2 regions of the Lactobacillus sp. ESL0791 genome follow, and region 2 is predicted to be linked to the other one. Evidence: riboswitches for the same ligand, from Rfam matches in the RefSeq annotation. Region 2 holds a riboswitch; the other holds the start of a gene.
What was found. Region 2 has a riboswitch for thiamine pyrophosphate ahead of PT285_RS00635 (ATP-binding cassette domain-containing protein). Riboswitches for the same ligand answer to the same signal wherever they lie in the genome.

Region 1: linked by a shared signal. The riboswitch ahead of PT285_RS07485 (ECF transporter S component) and the one ahead of PT285_RS00635 (ATP-binding cassette domain-containing protein) in region 2 are both predicted to bind thiamine pyrophosphate.

What each region holds. Positions count from the first base shown of each region.
Region 1 is NZ_JAQTHU010000001.1:1,528,535-1,532,962, forward strand. Features, by position in the region: gene PT285_RS07475 (sigma 54-interacting transcriptional regulator) at 1-500, opposite strand, end outside; gene udk (uridine kinase) at 729-1,370, shown strand; gene PT285_RS07485 (ECF transporter S component) at 1,432-2,010, opposite strand; TPP riboswitch at 2,061-2,154, opposite strand; gene PT285_RS07490 (MFS transporter) at 2,209-3,441, opposite strand; gene PT285_RS07495 (M42 family metallopeptidase) at 3,539-4,428, opposite strand, start outside.
Region 2 is NZ_JAQTHU010000001.1:121,020-125,447, forward strand. Features, by position in the region: gene rlmH (23S rRNA (pseudouridine(1915)-N(3))-methyltransferase RlmH) at 1-474, shown strand, start outside; gene PT285_RS00630 (energy-coupling factor transporter transmembrane protein EcfT) at 506-1,159, opposite strand; gene PT285_RS00635 (ATP-binding cassette domain-containing protein) at 1,156-2,532, opposite strand; TPP riboswitch at 2,576-2,668, opposite strand; gene PT285_RS00640 (AraC family transcriptional regulator) at 2,787-3,719, shown strand; gene PT285_RS11395 (hypothetical protein) at 4,098-4,163, opposite strand.

The DNA of each region.
Region 1 (4,428 bases), 1.4 Mb from region 2:
CAATTAATCGTAACAAACGGCGCTGAATGAGAAACTAACTTATGCGTACGGCAAAAACGATTAATCAAACTCACCAAATAACTTTTACCGGTTCCGCTCTCACCCGTGATCAACAGCGGCAACCCGCCGTTAGGGTATAAAATTGCTGCTCGGACGCGTTCAATACTTTCTTTTAAGCTGGGATTAATTTTAGTAAAAGTTTTTAAAATATCTTCCCGTTCATTTTGCTGCTGCACCTGCGCAGTTGACTGATAGACATTTTGCGGCAGTCGATAATTTACTTTTTCAAATTCTGCTTTATGGAAAAAATACACCGGCCGGGAATCAATCTTGACTAATTTTTGTTCGTTCGCAAGCTGGTTTAAATACACGCTGACGGTATTACGCTTTGCCTTTAATCTTTTAGCAATCCCACTGGCAGTATATTCCTCACCAAGATTTGCTAAATCAATTGTTTTAGTTTGCGTTTTAAGATAATTGAGAATTTCATTTTTGAGCATTGCAAGCCTCCGCTGCTATCAATCGCTTTCACCACTAATTCTAACGCTAAGTACTATCTTTTAATAAAATAATTGCAAAATTCGTTAACTTTTTCGCCTCTTAAAGCTAATCATTTGTAAAATTTTTTCAATTCTCCCGAAAAAATGTCAAACTGCTTTTATAAGCTATTGGTATTCTATGCAAACTAAAGTAAAATATTAATTGAGTTAAGTGGAGGGGAAGCTGAAATGGTAAAACTTAAGAAGCCAGTTGTCATCGGCATTGCCGGCGGCTCCGGCAGCGGCAAAACCACGATTGCGCATAAAGTGGCCGAGCAGATGAACGCCAACGAACACATCATGATTATGACCCAAGATGCGTACTACAAAGACAACACAGGAATTTCAATGGCAGAACGCATGAAGATTAACTACGATCATCCCGATGCTTTTGACGTTCCCTACTTAACTAAGCAGCTCAACCAGCTTTTACATTATCAGGCAATTGAGCGACCGATTTATGATTTTAAGGCGCATACCAGAAGCAAGCAGACAGAACATATCGAACCTGCCGATATCATCATACTGGAAGGAATTCTGGTCCTGTTTAACAAGAAAATTCGTGACCTGATGGACATCAAGGTTTACGTCGACACCGACGACGATATTCGCTTCATCCGCCGGCTGGAACGCGACATGAACGAGCGCGGACGCTCGCTTGATTCCGTAATTACGCAATACATGGCAACAGTCAAGCCAATGTATAACCAGTTCATCGAACCGACCAAACGTTATGCTGATATTATTATCCCCGAGGGCGGTAAAAACAATGTGGCGATTGACATGCTGACCACCAAAATGCATTCCATCTTAAATCAAAAAGAACAATAGACATTAAAAAAACTGCGGCAGCTGCCGCAGTTTTTTAGTGTAATCTAAGAAATACTCTTCGTTAAGCAATTTTAGGTTTTAAAGTTTTATCAAACAGATTTGTAATTAATTTGACTAAGACACCGTCAAACAATATTGCCGAAATCATGTTGGTGATAAACATGGTTATCTGAACGGTGACGGAAAATGCATACCAGCTGTACATGATGTACGACGAGATAAAAATGCCTAGGCCGGCAAAAAGTGCCCCGGTGAGCACGCTTGCCCACGAAAATTTCTGGTAACGTTCTTTTTTCGGGAAAAAGCCAATTTCGTTGGTTGCTCCCTGAATCAAGCCGGAAATGATTGTTTGCGCGCCCCATTGGCCGCCGATTGCCATTTCAACAATTGATGACAGCACCTCACCAACGGTACCCGAACCGACCGTGGGCACAAAATACATTGCTAGCGGCGCAGCCATCAGCCACAAGCCGGAGAAAACAGTGTCCGTCACTGGAGCAAAACCAGTTGGAACCAGCAATAATTTTATCCAGTTATACGCGCCGTTAAAACCGTAAGTATAAATAATACCCATGATAATTCCAATCAGTGCCACCAAGATAATTGATTTAACATTCCACCTTGAAGATCTCGTAAACATAAAAAACTCCTTCTAATTTTATCAATTAATAAATCAGAAGGAGTTAAATAAATACCATTAAAACACTTCCCTAGCGCAGGTATTGTCCCGTTCAGGTTCCAAGGGTATTGTCTCAGCTTTGGTATTGCACCCCTAGTGATCTATTTTTTATAAATTCAATTTATTATACCACAGTTATCACGGCAGCTTAAAAAAGTTTTAGCCTTTGACCGGTGCCAGCTTTTTCAGCCCTGGCAGACTCATCATTACGATAAAACTGATGATGTAAAGGGCTGACAAGAAACCCATGACCACCGTCAAATTATAGTGATCCATCAGAATGCCAATAACCACCGATGAAAAACCGCCGATTGCCCGGCCGATATTCACGATAATATTATTAGCACTGGACCTGATTTCCGTTGGGTAAAGGCGGCTGATGACCGCACCGTAGCCGCCGAACATTCCGTTGGAAAAGAAACCGACAACTGCCCCAATCAGAAGCAGGGTCACCATGTTAGTTGCCAGGCTCAAAGTATAAACCATGATGGCGGAACCGATTAGGAAGATGCCAAAAGCCCGCCGCGGACCAAAGTAATCAAAGATTGAACCAAAGGTCATCATGCCGATGCTCATCCCAACAATTGTGGCAATCATCCATAAGCTGGAATTGGCAACGTTTAAGTGCAACTGTTTTTGCACAATCGTCGGCAGCCAGTTCATCAAGCCAAAGTAACCGGCAATTTGCACCGTCATCATCAGCATCAGACCAAGACTTTGGAAGGTTAATTTCGGTGTAGCGAACATCTTCTTAGCAACATTAGACAGCAGTGAACCTTTTTCTTCAGAACGCGCAGTCAAAAATTGCGCACTTTCGTGCAGGTGCTTTCTGATAAAGATTGTCAAAACAACCGGTACAATGCCCACCAAAAAGAGCATATGCCAGCCGGCAGTCGGAATCACCCAGGCCGCAATCAGCGCAGCCAAAATCGCACCAACCTGACCGCCGACTGCCGCAATCGAGGTCATTTTCCCAATCTGTTTCTTAGGAAAGCTTTCAGCAATCAAAGCAATACCAACCCCGTATTCACCGCCGGCACCGATACCGGCAAGAAAACGGAGGGCATAAATTAGATAAATATTATTGGCAAAAGCCATGCAGGCCGTTGCCACCGCAAAAATAATTACCGTGTGGCTAAAAGTTTTAACCCGGCCGATTTTATCGCCCAAGATGCCAAAGGCGATACCGCCGACCAGCATTCCCAGGTTGGTAACCGATGAAATCAGACCCGCAGCGCCACCTGACAGGTGCAACTCGGCAATCATCGAACTCATCGCAAACGATAAAAAAAGCACATCCATGTTTTCCAACGCAAAACCTGATGAAGTTGACGCAATGGTCCACTTCTGGTCGTTAGTTAGTACATGATTGTGCTGCTTAGTAGTATCCATATTCAATTCCTCCAAAACGAATGCTCTCTGTCATTCAATTATTTCTTCGAAACTATATTTTACTCGTTTTTTAAATTTTTACAAATATTATTTATATTTAGTTAAATTTACTGAAGCCGGCAAGTCGTTCCGTGGTCATGTCACGAATAATAGCCGTTGCTAGCTTAACCGCATTTCTGAAGTCTTCGTATGCAGTAAAGCAATACGGTGAATGTTCATAACGAACAGGAATGCCAATGACGACGGTTGGTGCCCCGTTTTCATAATACATGGCCGCACCGTCCTGGCCGCCGCCGGTTCTAACGGACCGTGTGTAAGGAATCTTATTTTGGTCGGCCAAGTCACAGACATACTGCTCAAATTTCGGATTCGGCAAAAATGACGTATCCATGTCGCGGATCATTGGTCCCCGCTTTAGGCCTGTCTGGGACAGCCAGGCAGGTGTAAAGGTATCATCCGCTGGACAAGATTCAAGGACAATTCCCAGATCAGGCTTAATCTTTCTCGTGGTCACATAAGCACCGCGCAGGCCGACCTCCTCCTGGCTGGAAAGCGCGCCAACCACGTTAAAATTGGTTTCTTCGCCTTTTAGTTCATCTAAAATAGCGACCATAGCGCCGGCACCAAAGCGGTCATCGAAATCCTTGCCAAAGAAGAGACCATTTTTATCGTTGTATTCGCACTTCACGTCGACAAAAATTGGGCAGCCCGTATCAATCTTGTAATCATTGATCGTTTCTTCGCGCGAACTCGAACCAACATCAATCGACATGTCAGCCACCTCCGGCAGCGTATTGCGCTCGGCCTGGGTCATAAAATGCGGCGGTTTTGTGGCAACGACACCTGGAATATACTCCCCGTCACGGTTACGAACACGCACCCGCAGCGCCGGAATATTATACTTTACCCAGCCGCCAAGCGGAACGAATTTGATCATGCCGCTGGGACGAACAGCCTGGGTGATAAAACCAACCGAGTCGGAATGGG
Region 2 (4,428 bases):
ATCAAGATTGTATGTGTCGGCAAGCTGAAGGAAAAGTATTTCAGGGATGCCATTGCCGAATATGAGAAAAGATTAGGTCGTTTTGCCAAGGTTCAGATAATTCAGGTTCCAGATGAAAAAGCACCGGAAAAGTTTAGCAGGGCCCAGCAGGAGCAGGTCAAAGAAATTGAAGGCCAGCGCATTTTGAGCAAAATCAAAGAAAAGGAATATGTTTACGTTACGGCAATTTTGGGCAAGGAAAGAAGCAGTGAAGAGTTTGCACAGGAAATCAAAGAACTGACGACCTATGGCCATTCGGATATTACCTTTGTGATTGGCGGCAGTCTGGGAACAAGTCCGGCTGTTAACAAGCGGGCCGATGACCTTATTAGTTTTGGCAAGTTAACCATGCCTCATCAGTTGATGCGGGTAGTGCTGCTTGAACAAATTTATCGCGCTTTTATGATTAACAGCGGCAGTCCTTATCATAAATAAAAAACGCGCTTCCAGTTGGAAACAGCGTTTTTTACTTGAAGATGAATAAGCAGGTTGTGACGACAAGCAGCAGACCAATTGTAACAAACCAATCGCTCTTTTTTAGCGGGATTGTAATGATTGTAAATCGCGGCTGGTCTTCAACGTAGCCATGTGATTCCATGCCTTGAGCCAGATTTTCAGCAGAATTAAGGGCAACTATTATTGCCTTAAAATAGAGTACAGGCGACCAGAAGCTGAGGTAGACGCCGCGCATCATTCCAGCCGTTCTAATTTGCTTGATGGCTAATTTCATGTGGGGCACAATATTGAGTGCAGCAAGGACACCGTAAGCGAATTTGCTCGGCAAGTGGAGGTTCTGTTCCAGTGAGCGAGCAAAAGTGGTGGCATCCGTGTTGATTGTGACACAGGAGATGGTCAAAGTGTACACATAGACCCGGCTAGACAAACTCAGGGCATAATAAAGATTGGGTGTGGGTGCAAACCAGAACAGGGTGGCAAAAATTGTGAAGGCTGCAATGAAGGGCACGACTAAAAGCAGCAGCAAAGTTTTCAATTTGATCCGTTTGAAAATTAGGTAGCTGATTGAAAACAGAATGATCAGAATGTTCGTTGTCAGGCTGGTTTTCAATGATACTTCTAAGGAAATAATAAATGCCAACAGAAATTTTAGGCTGGGATTCATTCTGCGGCCTCCTTTGTATACGTTAATTTTTGCTGGTTAAATTCAAGGTGGTAGTCGCACCAGTCACAGAGTTCGGGTGTTAATTCATGACTGATAAGCAGGATTGTTTGCCCGCGCTCCTTTTGACTTTCCTGCAGCAGGTGAATAATTTTCTTGCTCGATTCGTGGTCTAACCCACTCAGGGGTTCATCAATTAAGAGCACGTCTTGATCCGAAAGCAGCATCAGCAAAATTTGCAGCTTCTTTTTCTGGCCACCGGAAAGAGAGTAGACTATTTGGTCAAGACAGCGGTCTAAATCCAGATATTCTAATGCCTGCGTGATTTTTTTGTCGGTAAAAAAAGAATTCTTACAGTTTTTTTTGCTTAAATTGAGTTCATCTTCCACGGTTACACTGAGAAATTGATCGGTGGCATTTTGAAAAATCTGGGCAACGTGCAGCAGGTACTTGCGGTCGGACAATTTGCTGATTTCTTTATCCTGGTATGTCAGGCTGCCGGTGTAGGGCAGCATCTTAGTTAAGGCTTTAAATAGAGAAGTTTTGCCAACACCGTTTGGTCCCGTCAGCAAGATAGCCTTCCCTTGAACGATTGTCAGCTTTTCTTGCTGCAGCAGAAGATGATTTTGCCTGATTGCGGTATTGGTGAAGCTGAAAGCAGCAGGCAGATTTACGGTCGGCAGAGCAAAAGTGCCAGTAACTTTTGCAGTACTCGATTGAAGCAGGTGCTGCTGTTCTTTCGCGTCTACCGGTACAATTTTTTGTCCGGTAAATTTAAAAATTGCATCGCAGACGTTCTGGTAATCGCTGAGAATATGATCGCTGATGATGATCGTTTTGCCTTGATCACGCAGTTTCGCGAGTTTACTGATTAAAAATTTTCTTGATGCATTATCACAGCTGGCAAAGGGTTCGTCCAGTAAAAAAAGGTCGACATCCATTGCCATTAAAACCGCTAAGGCAACCTTTTGCTGCTGCCCGCCGGAAAGGGTGACAATTGCTTGATCAAGCAGGTCGTCAATCTGGGCGAAAGAAACGGCTTGGATAAGGCGTTTTTGATAATCTTCTTTAGAAACCCGTAAATTTTCTAATGCAAAAATTATTTCTTCACGCGGCGTCCGCATCGTAAACTGTTCGCCAGCATTTTGAAACATCATCGCGTGTGTTAGACCACCAACATCGATCTTGCCGCTAACCTTCCCGGCGTATTTGGGGTAAAGTCCTGCTAGCAATTTTAAAAAGGTCGATTTGCCGCAGCCGGTCGGCCCAATTAAAAGGGAAAACTTGCCGCTGGGGATGCTGAGGGTCAGGTTGTCTAAAATGTTAGTTTTGTCATCATACGAAAAAGTTAAGTTCTTACTAGTTATTACTGCCATTTTCTTTACCAAATAAAAAACCGTCAAGGGCTGCTTGACGGCGTAGAAGTTCAATCATTTTTCCCTTCGTTTGGCATTGCCCAAAATCAGGTTCAATGGGTATCTCTCAGCCGTATCAGCACCCCGCTATGTTGCCTTAATTCTACATGAAACATTTTAGTTTGTCTATTTATGAAGAAAGCGTACGCATCGCCTAATTTGTAATATAATAAGGAAAATAGAATTGACGAAAAATAGGGAGATGGCCCAAACCGATGACAAATCTGAACCAATATCTGACAAGCGTTTTAAAGGCAAGTAATGATGTCAATGAGCTGCGCCTGCTCGCTGGAACGCGAGCCTTTGACTGGTTCAGCGTCTACCTTGAAAATCATAACGCTGGGATTCATCGGTATCGTGCTAATACTGCCACCCTTTTCTATCAGGTGCAGGGGACTGCTAATATTAAGGTAAATGGCAAAATTCTCACTTTAGGGGCGGGCAATTTGCTGCTGTTTAATCCGCGCCAAGAATATGAGGTGGTTAAGCAACCGGCGGCAACAATTTTAGCCAAAATAAAGTTTAAGCCCAGTTTTAATTATCAGAGTTTTTTGGAAAATTTAGTTTATCAAAGTGCACGCGAAGATGAAATTATTGCCAAACTGCTGACCAAGTTAAATCAGGATGGCTTGTTGCTGTTTAAAAATACGCAGGTTTCACAGCCATCCCAATTAATGCAGAAACTGCTTAACGATTATTTGAATGACGAAGTGTTTGTTCGCAGCTTGATTGTTGCCGAAGTTACGACTGTGGTGATTCTTTCGTTGCAGGAACAGAGCCTGCTTAGTTCAATTGCTCTCAGCCATAATAAATTTGCCGGAACTGCCCTTGATCACTATCTTGATGTGCATTTTAGAGACGTGACGCTGACGCAGGCGGCTAATTATTTTGCGCTTAATCCTAACTATTTTTCCAATCTGGTTAAGCAGAAAACGGGAAAAAGTTTTGTCGAACACGTTGATGAACGCCGGATGCAGGAAGCACGCAATCTATTGGCTCAGCCCAATATTTCTTTGAAGGAAATTATCAGCCGGGTAGGATATTCAAGCAAATCGTTTTTTTATAAAAAATTCAATGAATACTACCACCAAACTCCGGCAGAGATGCGGCGAGAACTGTTTCGTCAGGCTAATATTAATTTGAAGTAAAATTTTTGCATTGCTAGTGTTACATTTACAAAAAATAATTTTTTACAGAGTAAAGTTCGAAAGTTATCTGTATGAGATAGCAGGTCAGCTTAATGTTAATATACTTAATAGCAAAATTACTAAGAATTCACTTTATAAAAATATTTGTTTTTTAACTGTTGGTGATGATAAGATCAATATTAGTTATTCTGATGTTAAGAAGGAAGTTTTGCTTGGTTTTCTTCACAATCATGTTATACTTGTAAATGAAAAGAGGTCCGGCAATATAAAAGCCGCAACCTCTTTAGCAGCCGCTTAAAAGGCGGTGGCAATTATATTAGACTGAAAAGGCCGTCCTATAACTCGCCAAAGTTATAAAGTGGGACGGTCTTTTCATGTCTACTTCTTGTTGTGCTTGTCGAACAAAACGACAAGGGCTATAAGCAACGTGCCAAAATCCAGCATTAAGCTGATGGCCTGGTAAACAGACAAGCAGGGGACTCTTTCTAAACAGATTTCGTGCCATAAGCATCTCTTCCTTTCTAGAAAACAGCCACCGCCCTCTAAACTTCTGCAAGTTAATTATAGCGAAAAAGTCTCACTATTTGCAATGACAGAAAGTAACTGTGTAAAGGAATTACTATCAATAACTTGATATATAGTTACTGTTTGCAAGCAGTTTTAACAAACTGTTTCTGTATTTTAGTCAAAAGAGTAAATACCGCTATCA